Regions from separate parts of the Pseudarthrobacter sp. TE3704 genome, predicted to be linked through region 2. Evidence: riboswitches for the same ligand, from Rfam matches in the RefSeq annotation. Region 2 holds a riboswitch; each other region holds the start of a gene.
The links. A riboswitch is a leader RNA that binds a small molecule or an ion and turns the genes downstream of it on or off. The one in region 2 is predicted to bind S-adenosylmethionine.
Positions count from the first base shown of each region.

Region 1: it holds a riboswitch for S-adenosylmethionine, as region 2 does, so the genes downstream of both, ACZ9BC_RS19195 (cobalamin-independent methionine synthase II family protein) here and ACZ9BC_RS16995 (bifunctional o-acetylhomoserine/o-acetylserine sulfhydrylase) in region 2, are expected to answer to the same signal.
Region 3: it holds a riboswitch for S-adenosylmethionine, as region 2 does, so the genes downstream of both, ACZ9BC_RS07615 (aminotransferase class V-fold PLP-dependent enzyme) here and ACZ9BC_RS16995 (bifunctional o-acetylhomoserine/o-acetylserine sulfhydrylase) in region 2, are expected to answer to the same signal.

Region 1 covers NZ_JBWCCJ010000008.1:73,526-78,465, reverse strand. The annotation lists gene ACZ9BC_RS19205 (adenylosuccinate synthase) at 1-90, opposite strand, end outside; gene ACZ9BC_RS19200 (M14 family zinc carboxypeptidase) at 351-1,400, opposite strand; SAM riboswitch class I at 1,627-1,733, shown strand; gene ACZ9BC_RS19195 (cobalamin-independent methionine synthase II family protein) at 1,746-2,951, shown strand; gene ACZ9BC_RS19190 (uracil-DNA glycosylase family protein) at 3,170-3,811, shown strand; gene ACZ9BC_RS19185 (DUF3151 domain-containing protein) at 4,001-4,423, opposite strand; gene fbaA (class II fructose-bisphosphate aldolase) at 4,426-4,940, opposite strand, start outside.
Region 2 covers NZ_JBWCCJ010000006.1:170,914-175,853, forward strand. The annotation lists gene ACZ9BC_RS16995 (bifunctional o-acetylhomoserine/o-acetylserine sulfhydrylase) at 1-1,080, opposite strand, end outside; SAM riboswitch class IV at 1,126-1,241, opposite strand; gene ACZ9BC_RS17000 (VOC family protein) at 1,406-2,044, shown strand; gene ACZ9BC_RS17005 (HNH endonuclease signature motif containing protein) at 2,368-3,906, shown strand; gene ACZ9BC_RS17010 (CPBP family intramembrane glutamic endopeptidase) at 4,171-4,940, opposite strand, start outside.
Region 3 covers NZ_JBWCCJ010000002.1:775,753-780,692, reverse strand. The annotation lists gene ACZ9BC_RS07615 (aminotransferase class V-fold PLP-dependent enzyme) at 71-1,495, opposite strand; SAM riboswitch class IV at 1,533-1,646, opposite strand; gene hisN (histidinol-phosphatase) at 1,818-2,630, opposite strand; gene rsgA (ribosome small subunit-dependent GTPase A) at 2,679-3,794, opposite strand; gene aroA (3-phosphoshikimate 1-carboxyvinyltransferase) at 3,778-4,940, opposite strand, start outside.

The DNA.
Region 1 (4,940 bases), on a different contig from region 2:
GACGTAGTCAACGCGGCCGCCCAGAAGGTCAGTGGCCTTGCCTTTTCCTTCGTCGCCCCACTGGGCTCCTACGATCACAATTGCTGGCATGGGATCCTCCCCCATTCGTTCGGGCTACACGGGTCCGGCCATGGAGGTGGCTTGCCCGGTGCGGCGCCGTTCATGAGAATGCCCCGAATGGACCGGCCGTCGCTGGCCCGCGGGACGGGGCAGCGATGCAAGAGTTCCGGGGCTCTTACCACCCAAGTTTAGCCGATGAGCGACTTTGTCCACTCGTTGGGCCGCCGCGGTCCTTCTTGCAGGGTAAAGGACTCCTGCAGGCAAAGGACCGCGGCGGGTGGGCGGTGTGGTTACTCGCCGTCGGCTTCCTCGCCCGGCCGGGACGTCTGGTTGGCAAGGCTGTCCCAGAAGGAGGTGTCGGCGTCGGCGATGGATCCGTCAGCAATGGCTGCCGCGGTTGCAGTCAGCGTGGTCACGGTCTGCTGGATCAGGTAACCGTTGCTGCGCAGGCCCAGGGCGACGCCGTCCGCGTAGTGGTCGGACATGCCACGCATTTCGAAGAGCAGTGTTGCGATGCCGTACTCAACGGCAATCCCATTGCGGCTGATGGTTTCGGCGCTGCCACCCACATACTTGCCCAAGTGGCCCCAGCCGGTGGAGTCGACGTTGTTGAACACCACGGCGCCCAGCTGCTTGGACTTTTCCACCACTGCAGGATCGGCGTTGGGTGTGGTGGGGTACAGGATGGACCCCGAGACCAGCTTTCCGTCGCGTACGCTGCGTGTGCCCTGATGGTGCAGGTCGATCATGTAGTCCACTGTGTATTTGCGCATCACATTGTTGTGCAGCGCCTGAGTTTCCGGCTGGACCTTGTCCACGTGGTCGCGGTTGAGGTCCACCTCCTCGGCGTTGTATCGGGTCATGTTGCGGTCGCCCTTGGCCAGGTAGTCATCCAGCGGGAAGTTCACATCCCCCATGGCGCCGTCGGCGTTCAGCATGGGAACGATCAGGATGTTCACGCCGGCCAGGATGTCTGCGGACTTGCCCGTTCCGAGGTGCTTGACAAATTCCAGCGCACCTTCGGTGGTGAGCTGCTCATTGCCATGCTGCTGCGTGAGGTACAGGATGGTGGGTTTCGCCGGGTCCGAAATGTACTTGACCAGGTGGATGTCGCGTCCCTTGACGGTCTGCCCGATGACCTCAAGCTCCATGGCGGACTGGCGTGCATCCTGGTCCTTCAGGAAGGAAACCATCTGGTCATAGGTGGCCAGCTTCGAGGTGGTGATTTGGCCGTTACCGTCGTAGTTCGGACCTTCACCCACTGAATGGGCGAGCGGTGCCGGTCCTGCCACAACGGCAAGAGCAAGGGCTCCGGCGGCCAGGGTCCTGAAAGTTGCCACGGTTTTTCTCACGGTGCGTTACCTCTTTCGAGTGCATTAGGTGCGTCCAGCCCGCTAATGTCCCCCATTGCCGGCTGTGACATCAGCCAACCAAGCTGGACAAAAGCTGTCAATGGATATGACCGGTAACAGCACCCAGTTATTACGAATCGAAAGCTGTCAACATGGCGCGACATATAGCGAAGCGGATTTGCCCGCGCCTGTGATGGTGGATTTAAGTGAGAGTGAACCATCCGGAGCGGCCAAGAGACCTGGCTCAATGACGCCGCAGCAACCCGTCAGGGCAGGACACGTCCTGCCTGCAGAAGGTGCTACTGCCAGGACCGATGGAAAGGAAAATCCAGCATGTCCCTAAACACCGACCACATCCGCGTGACCCACGCAGGTTCGTTGCCGCGCACGCCCGAGCTTATCGCCGCAAACGCTGCGCGCGAGGAAAACCCGGCCGACGTGGAGGGATACAACGAACTCCTTACCGCTTCCGTTGTGGACTTGGTCCAGCGTCAGCAAAGCCTGGGCATTGATATCCCGAACGACGGCGAGTACGGCCACGCGATGTCCGCCGCTGTGGACTACGGCGCATGGTGGTCTTACTCCTTTGCCCGGATGGGCGGCCTGGAACTGGACAATGACGCCACATGGGCCGTTGAACCGAAGGAATCCACCCCCGGCAACGTCCAGCTGACGGGATTCATCCACCGCCGCGACCGTGTTCTTTTTGCCGAGGCCTACAACGATCCCACCAGCGGCATCTTCACCGGCGGCGCCAAGCCGTTCCCGAAGGTCACGGGACCGCTGGTGTACACGGGCCAGGACGCGGTGGCCTCGGACATCGCCAACCTCAAGGCCGGCCTTGCCGCAACCGGATTGAAGGAAGGATTCGTGGCGGCGCTCTCCCCCGGCAGCGCATCACGGATCACCAACGAGTACTACGCCACGGAGGAGGAGTACATCTACGCCTGCGCGGACGTCCTCCGCGAGGAGTACAAGGCCATTGTGGACGCCGGCCTCACATTGCAGATCGATGATCCGTCCATTGCGGAAAACTGGGACCAGATCAGCCCGGAACCCACGGTTGAGGACTACCTCAAGTTCACCCGGATCCGGGTGGAGGCGCTGAACTATGCCCTCCGCGGCCTTCCCGAGGAGCAGGTGCGTTTCCACCTCTGCTGGGGTTCCTGGCACGGTCCCCACACCACCGACCTCCCGTTCGCGGACCTGGTGGACACAATGCTGCAGATCAACGCCGGCGGATACTCCTTTGAAGCCGCAAACGTCCGCCACGAACACGAGTGGCGGGTGTGGGAGGACACCAAGCTTCCCGAGGGCAAGGTCATCATCCCGGGCATCGTCTCGCACGCCACCAACGTGGTGGAGCACCCGGACCTCGTGGCAGACCGCATCGTCCGTTTCGCCGAGGTAGTGGGCCGCGAGAACGTCATTGCCTCCACGGACTGCGGCCTGGGCGGGCGCGTCCACCCGCAGATCGCCGTCGCCAAGCTGGGAGCACTGGGAGAAGGCGCCCGCCGGGCAACCAAGAGGCTCTGGTAACAGACGCCTCTTCCCCTCCAGCCCAGGACCGCCGGTTCCCTGCTCCGCATTATTGGATGCAGGGGACCGGCGTTTCGTTTCCCCGGGCTTGCTAAACTGGAACAGGCCGACCCGGAATCGGTCCACCCCATCTCAACCGCCGCTGATGTGTGGCGCCTTCGTGCGCCCATATCCGCCGGCGGCAGCACCGCCAATCCCCGCAGGAGATCCAGCACTACATGACAGCCCTGGCCCCCGAATCTTTCCATGAGCAGCTCCTGAGCCGCCGCTACGAACCCAATGTTGCCGCCGTCAATGAACTGTGCGATTCCCTGCAGGAGACCCGGCCCGGCACGGTAGTGCCTTACGTCGACCCCATGCATGATGTGGACGAGTGCCGCATTATCAGCCTGTTTTCGAACATCGGCGGGGCCGACGAGTCCGGCTTCATCACCCCGGGAGACCAGGACGCAGCTACCCGGATGCTCGGCATCCAGTGGAAGCTGGGCCTTCGCCCCGAGTTCGTCATGCCCTGGAACGTGCACCCCTGGCACGTCCCGGGCGAGGTCAACGGCAAGTTCACCCCGGACCAGATCCAGGCCGGCCTCAAGCCGCTGCTGAAGTTCCTGGCGCTGGTCCCGCGCGCCTCGGTGATCGTGGCCCACGGCACCGAAGCCAACCGCCTGGCCAACCTGCTGCTGAAGACCGAGGTTCCGCTGCTCTGGCGCCGCGGGCTGAAGACCTACAAGGTGCGGTCCCTGAGCGGACGCGCTTTCGCCGGTTCCCCGGCCCGCCAGGAGGAGTACCTCGAGGACATGCGTGTGGCCTACGCCGACGCCATGGCCCGCACCGGCCTGCAGAAGTCCCCATCCGCACCCTAACCTCGCAAGCTCGGCCAGGGAACCCTGCGGACGTGGGCCCACGCCACAGGACTCACTGCTTACGACGGCGGGCGGTTGCCTTTCCTTGGAAAGGTAACCGCCCGCCGTCGTTCTTTAATGCAACGCGGGGTCACTTTCAGCCCAATCCGGCAGCCGGAGAGGGCGGAAACTGACCCCGCGTTGTTTCTGCTACTTGCCTTCGATCGCTGCCTTGGCGTTGGGGTCCGAGTCGTTCAGGAACTTCTCGATCCGCTCCGGCTCCTCGGCCTCGCCAATGGCCGCAGCTGCCCGGCCCAGCGAGTAGAGCGCGCGCAGGAAGCCGCGGTTGGGCCCGTGCTCCCACGGGATGGGCCCCACGCCGCGCCAGCCGTTGCGGCGCAGCGAGTCCAGGCCGCGGTGGTAGCCCACGCGCGAGTAGGCGTAGGAATCGATGGTGCGCCCCTCGGCCCAGGCCTCCTCGGCCAGCACGGCCCACAGCAGCGAGGAGGTGGGGTGCTTTTCCACGAGGTCCAGGGCTTCCTGGCCTGCTTCCAGCTGCTGGTAGACCTCGGTCTCGGCAGGCAGGAGCGTGGGCTCGGGGCCCATCAGGTTCTTGCGGAACTCGTCTGACATTCCTAGAAGGTCTTTCCGGCCGAGCCGAGCTGCTTGGTGGCTTCCACGACGCGGGCTGCGAGGCCGGCTTCTGCGGAGGCGCCCCAGACGCGGGGGTCGTAGGTCTTCTTGTTGCCCACTTCGCCGTCGACCTTCAGGACACCGTCGTAGTTGCGGAACATGTGGTCCGCCACGGGGCGGGTGTAGGCGTACTGGGTGTCGGTGTCGATGTTCATCTTGATGGTGCCGTAAGACACGGCGTCGGCGATTTCCTGGTCCGAGGAGCCGGAGCCGCCGTGGAACACCAAATCGAACGGGCTGTCCTTGCCGATCTTTGCGCCCACCTGGGCCTGGATGTCCTTGAGGATCTCCGGGCGGAGCTTCACCCCGCCGGGCTTGTACACGCCGTGGACGTTGCCGAAGGTCAGCGCGGTGATGTAGCGGCCGTTCTCCCCCGAGCCCAGGGCCTCAACGGTGGCCAGGGCGTCCTCAACGGTGGTGTACAGCTTTTCGTTGATCTCGTTCTCGACGCCGTCCT
Region 2 (4,940 bases):
GGCACCGCCGGCCAGGTTGAAGGACACAATGGCACCGGTGCCCTTGGGTCCGTACTTGCGGCCACGCTCGTGCCAGGGGCTCGAGGGCAGGCCCGCGTAGGCGACGGATTCGACGTCGTCACGCGCTTCCAGCCAGCGGGCAACCTCCGCGGCGTTGGCCACGTGGCGTTCCACCCGCAGGCTCAGCGTCTCCAGGCCCTGCGAAATCAGGAACGCGTTGAACGGCGAAACAGCGGAGCCCAGGTCCCGCAGGAGCTGGACGCGTGCCTTAAGGATGTAGGACAGATTGGAGCCCAAAGCGCCGCCCTCCCCGAGGTCACGGCCGTAGACCAGCCCGTTGTAGGTGGGGTCCGGGGTGTTGAAGCCGGGGAACCTCTCCGGGTCCTTGCTGAAGTCGAACTTGCCCGAGTCCACGATGACGCCGGCGATGGCCGCGCCGTGGCCACCCAGGTACTTCGTGGCCGAGTGGACCACGATGTCCGCGCCCCACTCCAGCGGGCGGATCAGGTACGGCGTGGACAGCGTGTTGTCCACGATCAGGGGTACGCCTGCCTCGTGGGCGGCCTGGGATACGCCTTCGATGTCCAGGACATCCTGCCGGGGGTTGGAGACCACCTCGGCAAAGAAGAGCTTGGTGTTGGGCTGCACGGCGGCGCGCCACTGGTCCAGGTTGTCCGGGTCGGCAACGAAGGTGACGGCGATGCCGAACTTTTTGAGGGTGTGGGCGAAGAGGTTGTAGGTACCGCCGTAAAGGCTGGGGCTGGCGACAATATGGTCGCCGGCCTCGGCGATGTTCAGGACAGCGAAGGTCTCCGCTGCCTGTCCGGAGCTGAGCAGCAGAGCTGCCAGGCCGCCTTCGAGGCTGGCAATCCGTTGCTCCACCGCGTCTTGGGTCGGGTTGCCGATGCGCGTATAGATAGGCGCCAGTTCCGCCAGCGCAAACCGGTTCGCGGCGCTCTCCGCGCTGGGGAACACAAAGGACGTGGTCTGGTAGATGGGCAGCGCCCGGGCTCCGGTGGCGCTGTCCGGCTCCTGACCGGCGTGGATCTGGCGGGTTTCAAAAGACCATCCGTTGGACATTCAAGGCTCCTTTGACATGGGCCCGGGGCGGGCTGGGAGCACCACGGGCCGCGCTTGCCATCCGGCCGTTGCCGGACAGCCAGGTCCTCACCCGGGGCACCCCACCGCGGATGGAGGGTTGCCGGCCAGCGAGCCGGGGCTTGGCGCTGGCGCTCATGACCTGAGCCCAGTGTAGGAACATGGCCAATGCAGCGGACAGCATTGTGACGAACATGGTCCTGCGGTTTCGCCGTCTGAGGTCGACCCGTGAAGGGGTTGACCTCGGAAAATCCCAGTAAGGCAACCCTTAGCTGAGAGCCCGATCACAAAGTGCCAAGATGTTGGCATGCGCATGGATCACGTCTCTTACGCCTGTGAACACGATGGCCTCGCGGCCACTACCGAACGTATTTCCTCTGCCCTCGGCGTTGAGGCAGTGAAAGGCGGGGTACACCCCCGGTTCGGAACCCGGAATATGATCATCCCGCTCGCGGGACACAAATACCTCGAGGTGGTGGAGGTCCTGGACCACCCTGCATCGGACAAGGCACCCTTCGGGCAGGCAGTACGTGCCCGCTCGGCGGCCGGCGGCGGATGGATGGGCTGGTGCGTCGAAGTGGACGACCTCGCCCCCTTCGAAGAACGCCTCGGACGCGCCGCCGTGAACGGCAACCGGAAATTCCCGGATGGCCGTGAACTGGTGTGGAAGCAGATCGGCATCCTGGGGCTCATTGCCGACCCCCAGGTTCCGTACATGCTCAAGTGGGAGGGAGACCCCTCCCTGCACCCGTCCAACGCCTACGACAGCAACGTCAAGATGAGCTGCCTCACCATTGCCGGTTCGGCTGCCCGAGTCACCGAGTGGCTGGGCGAACCGGTGGAGAAGCCGCTGGAAGACGTGGCCGTGGAGTGGGTGGCGCCGCACGGGACGCCGGGCATTCTGTCGGTCACATTCGAAACCGCCAGCGGAGCCGTCATTATCTGACCTCCCGCTGCATGGTCCGGTGCCGCCGGATCATGCAGGGGCACCCCCTGGGTTCCCTGTCCGACCATCTTCGGCCGCCATCAGCATGTGACAACGAAGTCACCTGCCGATGGCGGCCGAATCCATTTCCTGGCGTGCCCGGTCTTGGTTTGCCGGGTTCCTGGTTTGCACGGTTCTTGTCGTGCCCGGTTCCTGGTTGCCGGTTCCTGACATGAGCAGTTACTGGCCCGCCCGGAGATTGGGCTGGAGTACCTGCCGGGCTTTTCATGCCGAACTTCCAGTGGTCCACATGGATTGTCAGACCCCACTGTCATAGTTTGGGTATGGCTGGCAGGGCGGCATTGGAAGCGTTGGAGGTCCTTGAGGCGTCCCTTGCTGAGCTGGGTGCTGTGCTCCGTGGGACCGGTGAGGGTTTTGATCCGTTGCGGGAGCAGGCTGATCGGAGCCTGGACGGGCTGGCCGGGGTCGCCCGGCTTGAGGCCGGGACCGCTGCGTTGAAGGTGCATCTGGCCGCAGGGTATGCAGAAGCTGCCAAGGCTGTGGCGTCACGGGCCATGGCGCCGTCCGGGGCGATGGCGCAGGAAGCGTCGATGGTCGCCGAGGTCGCGGGTGTGTTGACCATTGGTGCGAGGGCTGCCGGTGTGCTGCTGAACGAGTCGCAGGTGCTGGCCAATGTTTTGCCGTTGACCCTGGCGGGGTTGCAGGACGGAAGCCTGTCGTGGGCGCACGCGAAGGCGATGGTCGAGGAAACGGCCACCCTGGATCCTGCCGGGGCCGCCGCGTTGGAGGCGCATTTCCTGGGCCCGGACGCACCGAACCCGGCCACCGCGCCGGGGCCGGGTGAGTTGGTGCCGCACCGGTTCCGGCATAAGGCCCGGATCTGGCGCGAACACCACCACCCTGAATCCCTTGAAAAGCGCCACGCGAGAAGTGTTGCGGAGCGGCGGGTGGAGCACCGTCCGGACGTGGACGGGATGGCCTGGTTCCACGCTTACCTGCCTGCCGATACCGCGTCGGCGATGTGGAACCGCACCACCGCCCTTGCCCGGGGCCTGCAGCGCCCGGACGAGTCCCGCACCCTGCCCCAGCTCTGCGCCGACATCTTCGCCGACGCCGTCCTCAGCAACGGCCAGGACGGGCAGCACGGGCAGAGCCCCGGCCGTACGGTTGCGGAGGTCCGCGCCCCGCACGCGGAGGTCCTGGTTACGGTGCCGGTGTTCTCGCTTATGGGTTTGACTGATGAACCGGCGATGCTTGACGGCTACGGCCCGATCCCGGCGTCGATGGCGCGGAAATTGGTCGCGGATGGGGCCGGCTCGTTTTACCGGGTGCTGGTGGACCCGCGGGACGGGGCGCCGCTGGAAATCGGCCGCACCAGCTACCGGGTTACGAAGGCTATCCGGCGGTGGCTGCGGATGCGGGACGGCAAATGCCCCTTTCCCGGCTGCAGCAACAACTCGTTGGACAACGAAGCAGACCACATTCTCGCCTGGCATCACGGCGGGACCACCGGGGTCAGCAACCTGGGCCAGCCCTGCCGCAAACACCACCGCCTCAGGCACACCAGCGGCTGGACACCCACCCCGGCCACCAAAAACGAACCACCCGGCTGGATCTCACCAACAGGCCGCCGCTACAAAAGCGAACACCAGGACTGGGAACCACCCCAATGGCCCGATCAACTCAGACGCGAGCTGCATCGAAAGCGGAAACGGAGACAACTTTCACGGCGGAAGCGAAACGTGCACCGGCCGCGGTCACTTACCAAGCGTGCTCCCTACGGCTACCCGGACCTTTGCTACAAAGGGCTGTCCCCGGGTGAGGAAGGCCTGTTGCGTGTCCTGCACGGGACCGGAAACTGAGCAAGGACCACTGAAGTACAGGCAGCATACGACGAGCCGTGAATGAGCATGATTGACCTGACGGTCAGCGCCGTGCCGACCATAACGGCCGTCCTTGTGTCCCCGCAGCCTGGTGAAGTGGGATCGGTGGGCGGTTTGGGTGGCTGCCCATGAATCAGGCCATTGGTACACGGCGGGTGGCGGTAGGCCGCTGCGGCCCGTGAATCGGGCCGGCGGTCCACGGCGGCTGGCGGTGGCTGATTGCCCGCCCGTCGTCGTGCCCGTCTAGCCCAGGCCCATGGACCTTCCAAAGAGGCTGAAGCCGACAAAAGCGACGATGTCCAGCAACGCATGCGCAATGACCAGGGGCATGACGCGCTTGGTCCGGGTGTAGAGCCACGCGAAGACAACACCCATCACCACATTGCCAATGAACGGCCCGAAGCCCTGGTACAGGTGGTAGCTTCCACGCAGGAGGGAGCTTGCGGCAATGGACAGCGGCACGCTCCAGCCAAACTTGCCGAAGCGGTTCAGCAGGTAGCCCACCACAATGACTTCCTCCACCACGGCATGCCGGATGGCGGACAGGATCAGAACCGGCACTGTCCACCAGTAGGCGTCCAGCGCACTGGGAATGATCGCGGTGGTTATCCCCAGCGCCCGGCCCGCGGCGTAAAGGCCGAGCGACGGGATGCCGATCAGGGCCGCCAGCCCCACCCCCTGCACCATGTCCATTCCCGGCCGCGCAAAATTGAAGCCCAGCTTCCGGAAGGCTGAGCCCTGATTGCCAACATCTCCGGACGCCGCCTGCCGCTGGTCTGTGAGGAAGTAGATCACCAGCAGTACCGGAACCAGCGCGAAAATGATGTCCAGCAACTGGTACGTCAGGTCGAAATACTCGCGGGCACTTTGGGAGCGGTTCAGCGTTGAGGTGCCCTCGGCCAACGGCGCACGCGTTATCTTGTCCAGGAGCTGCACGACGGAGTACACGGCGGACTGACCAAGGGAGAGGCCCAGCACAATCCAGACTTCGAACTTCAGGCGGCGGCGGGAGG
Region 3 (4,940 bases), on a different contig from region 2:
TGCGGTATCCTCCGAATTTACCGCATCCGGGTCCAACAGCAGGGCACGGCCGTTCAGCCGCCGGCGAGGGTCAGTCGTCGAGGCAGGGAGCAGCCCCCGCGGTTCCCGGTGTGTTTGGAGCCCAGTGCGGGTAGGTGCGCGTGTCGTTCGCGGGAACCCAGCGGCCGGCATCCACCACATAGTCCCAGCCCAGCCCGTCGCGGCGAAGTTTGGCGATGCCTGCCAGGAGCCGTTCGGCATCCTCGAGCCGGGAACCGAGGCCGAAGCTGGCACGAAGGGAGCCGGAGGGAAGCCCCAGCCGCTTCAGCAGCGGATGTGCGCAGAAGCGCCCGTCCCGCAGCCCCACCCCGTGCTCAGCGGAAAGGTACGCGGCAACGAGCCCTGCGTCGTACCCCTCGACGGAAAAGTTGACCACGCCAATGGTGTCCGTGTCCGCGTTGGTGTCCTTGAAGATCTGGTGGACCGTGACGCCCTCGATGTCCTGCAGACCTTCCACCAGGAACGAGCGGATGGCGGACTCGTGCGCGTGCCAGCGGTCCTGGTCCAACCCGGCGATGACCTGGGTGGCGCGGGCAAGGGTGGCCGCGCCCAGGACGTTGGGGGAGCCGCCCTCGTGGCGGGCCGGGCCTGTTGCCCAGCTGACGCCGTCGAGCCTTGCTTCCTTGACGGCGCCGCCGCCGGCGAGGTGTGGAACACCGGCGTCGAGCCAGTCAGGGCGTCCCACCAGGACGCCGGCGCCGAAGGGCGCGTAAAGCTTGTGACCGGAGAACGCGACGTAGTCGACGTCGTCCGCGCTGATGTCAATGCGGCGGTGCGGCGCCAGCTGGGCGGCATCCACCACGATCCGTGCGCCGTGCTGGTGGGCGAGCGTTGCCAGGGCGCGGACGGGAAGGATCTCGCCGGTGACGTTGGAGGCGCCGGTGATTGCCAGCAGGCTCACGCCGCCCTGCTCGAGTTCAGCGCGGACGGCTTCGATGGTTCCCGCGATGGTGTCGGCGGCAACGATGCTGCGGTGGGGTACTCCCTGCCAGGGCAGCAGGTTGGCGTGGTGCTCGATGTCCAGGTATAGGACGTCACCGGCATGGCGTCCGTCAGCGACGGGCAGGCAGCCGGCCAGCAGGTTGAGGGAGTCCGTGGTGTTCCTGGTGAAGATAACGGAATCGTCCGCCCGGCCGCCCACGAAATCGCGGACGATGCTGCGGGCGTTCTCGTACACGGAGGTGCTGATTTGCGACGCGTACCCGGCGCCGCGGTGGACGCTGGCGTAGTACGGCAGGATCTCGTTGAGGTAGGCGGACACCACCGAGAGGGCGGGGGCAGATGCGCCGTAGTCGAGGTTGGCGTAACGGACATGCCCGCCGGCGATCAGCGGCGCCTGGATTTCCGCGCCGGTGACGGCGGCGAGGGGGCGGCCGGCGATCGCCTTGCGCGCATCGAAAACGGTCGCAGCTTCGGTGGTGATGGCGGCGTTGGGGGAGACGGTGGCAGTTGTCACAGAGACCTCACTTCAGAACAGGACTCCGCAATACAGGAATCCGCGCTTGCCGCATCCGCTCCGGACCGGCCTGGTCGTCACCCGGGGCACCCCACCGCGAATGGAGGGTTGCCGGCCAGCAAACCGGGGTTTTGCGCTGGCACTCGTGACCTGGTTAAGAGCGTAGAACATGGGGCGCCCAGGTTTGAAGCCGGCGCAAATGTTAAGGCTTTTGTTACGCGCCGGCGTGAAAGGCGTCTTTAGCCGAAGAAAACGACGGCGGACGCCTCCTTTCGGGGGCGCCCGCCGTCGATTCTTCGGTCAGGTGGGGTTGGGGCCGGAGTCAGAGAAGGTCGTCGAGCCCCGGGTTCAACCGCTGCAGCACCTCGGAGTGCAGGATGGAGTTGGTGGCCAGGGCGTTGCCGCCGAACGGGCCGTCCTCGCCCTCCAGTGACGTAAAACGGCCGCCCGCCTCCACCACGATCGGTACCAGGGCCGCCATGTCGTAGAGGTTGAGCTCGGGTTCGCAGGCGATGTCCACCGACCCTTCTGCCACCATGCAGTAGGACCAGAAGTCGCCAAAGGCGCGGGTCCGCCAGACGTCCTCGGTAAGGCCAAGGAACTCGTCAAGGTTTCCGCGTTCCTTCCATCCGCCGAGGCTGGAATATGACAGTGACGCGTCGGACAGGCTGGAGACGTCAGACACCCGCAGCCGGGTGGCCGCGGCAAGTGAACGGCCCATGTAGGCGCCCATGCCCTTGGCCGCCCACCATCGCTTGCCCAGTGCCGGGGCACTGACCACGCCGACTACCGGCTCGCCCTCATCAACGAGGGCAATAAGGGTGGCCCACACGGGCACGCCGCGGACAAAATTCTTGGTGCCGTCGATGGGATCGATGATCCACCTGCGCGAGCCGTGGCCGGTGCTGCCAAACTCCTCACCGAGTACTGCGTCCCGTGGACGGGAGCGGGAGAGTTGGCCGCGGATGGCTTCCTCCGCTGCCTTGTCCGCATCGGTGACCGGCGTCAGGTCAGGCTTGGTCTCCACGTGGAGGTCCAGTGCCTTGAAGCGGCTCATGGTCTGGTCATCCACGGAGTCGGCCAGGACATGGGCCAGGCGCAGGTCATCGTTGTAGCTCGAGGCGGGTTGGATCATGGTTCCAAACTACCGTCTGCGGGCGGTTCTGCTGGGAGATCGGCGTTGTCAGTTGACGCTGCCGAGCTCCTTGGTCTCCTGCGCTTCCATGCGGGGATCCGCTCCGAGGAGCCTGCGCAGGGACGCAAGCCGGGCTTCGCCGGTGGGACCCGCATGGCCTCCGGCCACCCAGGCATCCAGGCCGCAGTCCACTGCCGTGGCAGTGTGCTTGCAGCCGCGTTCACAGTCATCGATACCCGGCGAAAGGTCCGGGAAGGACCGGAGGATCCGGTCCGGATCCACGTGCGCCAGTCCGAAGGACCGGATGCCCGGGGTGTCGATGATCCAGCTGCCGGGAGGTGCGTCCGCAAGCCGCAAAGCCAGGGCCGACGACGACGTGTGCCGGCCCCGCCCGGTCACGGCATTCACTCCGCCGGTGGCCCTTTCCGCACCCGTAAGTGCGTTGACCATGGTGGACTTCCCGACCCCGGAGTGCCCCAGCATGACCGTGACCTTCCCGTCGAGGTGGGCCCTGAGTTCGGCGACCGCCGCGCTGTCCAGCCGGGCGGACAGCCCGTCGTCGGACCGCGCATCGATGCCGGACGCCTTCATATCGGCGGTACGGCTGATGATCACCGGGAAGTCCAGGTGCGTGTAGTTGGACAGCAGCTCCGCCGGGTCCTTGACGTCGGCCTTGGTGACGAGCAGGATCGGCTCGATGCCGGCGTCGTATGCTGCCACCAGCGCCCGGTCGATGAAGCCGGTCCGCGGCTCGGGGTTGGCTGCCGCCACCACGATCACCAGCTGGTCCGCGTTGGCGACCACCGCGCGCTCCACAGGGTCGGTGTCATCGGCGCTGCGCCGCAGGAGGGTCTTCCGGTCCTGGATTTTCACCAGCCGGGCCAAAGTATCGGGTTCGCCTGATACGTCCCCCACCAGTGAAACGAAGTCACCGGCCACCACGGGGGAGCGCCGCAGCTCGCGGGCCCGCGCGGCAATTACCGTGCGTTCGTTGCCGGAATCTTCGCCCACCACGGCGGTGTAGCGGCCCCGGTCAACGGTGATGATGCGGCCCGTGACGGCGTCGTCGTGGCTGGGCCGGTCCTTCGTGCGGGGCCGGGAGCCCTTCTTGCTGGGCCGGATCCGGACGTCCGATTCGTCCCACGAGTCAGTTCGCCGCGCCACCGCTGGAACCTTCCGCCCCGGCGTCGGCCTCCCTTTCGGATGCGCCGCCCTGGGCAAGCATGTCCGCCCACAGCCGCGGGAAATCAGGCATCGTCTTCGCCGTGGTGGCGATATCCTCCACCTGGACGCCGTCGACAGCCAGGCCCAGGATGGCCCCGGCGGTAGCCATGCGGTGGTCCGCATAGCTGTGGACGACGCCGGCGTGCAGCCGTGCAGGGCGGATGACCAGGCCGTCGCTGGTCTCCTCGGCGTCACCGCCAAGGCGGTTAATCTCTGTCACCAGCGCGGCCAGGCGGTCCGTCTCGTGTCCGCGCAGGTGGGCAATGCCGCTGAGCCGGGAGGGGCCGGTGGCCAGGGCGCACAGTGCCGCCACCGTCGGCGCCAGCTCGCTGGTATCCGCAAAGTCAGCGCCCTTGATCTCCGGACCACCGGTGACCGTCAGGACGCCGTCCGAAAGCGTCACGTCCGCACCCATCTCGGCCAGGATGCTGCGCCAGAGGTCACCCACCTGCTGCGTCTGCTCAGGCCAGCCCGGGATCCGGACCGTTCCGCCCGATGCCAGTGCGGCCGCGAGGAACGGCCCGGCATTGGAAAGGTCCTGCTCAATCCGCTGGTCAAAAGCGCGGATGGGGCCCGGTGAGACAACCCAGTGGTTGGGGACTGAATCATCAACGGACACGCCGGCGCCGCGGAGGACGGCGACCGTCATGTTGATGTGGTCCAGGCTGGGCACCGGCTTGCCGACGTGCTCCAGGTGGAGGCCGTCGGTGAACCGCGCCCCCACCAGCAGAAGCGCGGAGACAAACTGGGAGGAAGCGCTCGCGTCGATGACCAGGTGGCCGCCGCGGACTTCTCCGGTGCCTTCCACCACGAACGGCAGGGACGCCGGGGCGCCGCCCCCTTCCGCGGAGACGCCCACCCCGAGCGCCTTGAGCGCTTCGATGATGGTTCCCATTGGCCGCTTACGGGCATGCGGATCGCCGTCGAACACACTGTCCCCGTTGCGGAGGGCCGCGAGCGGCGGGACGAACCGCATTACGGTGCCTGCGAGGCCGCAGTCGATCCTGGTAAGGGGCGCAGCTTTGTCCTGTCCCAGCGGAACCACCTCGAGGTCCGGCCCAAAGGCGCCGTCTCCGGGCACTTCCG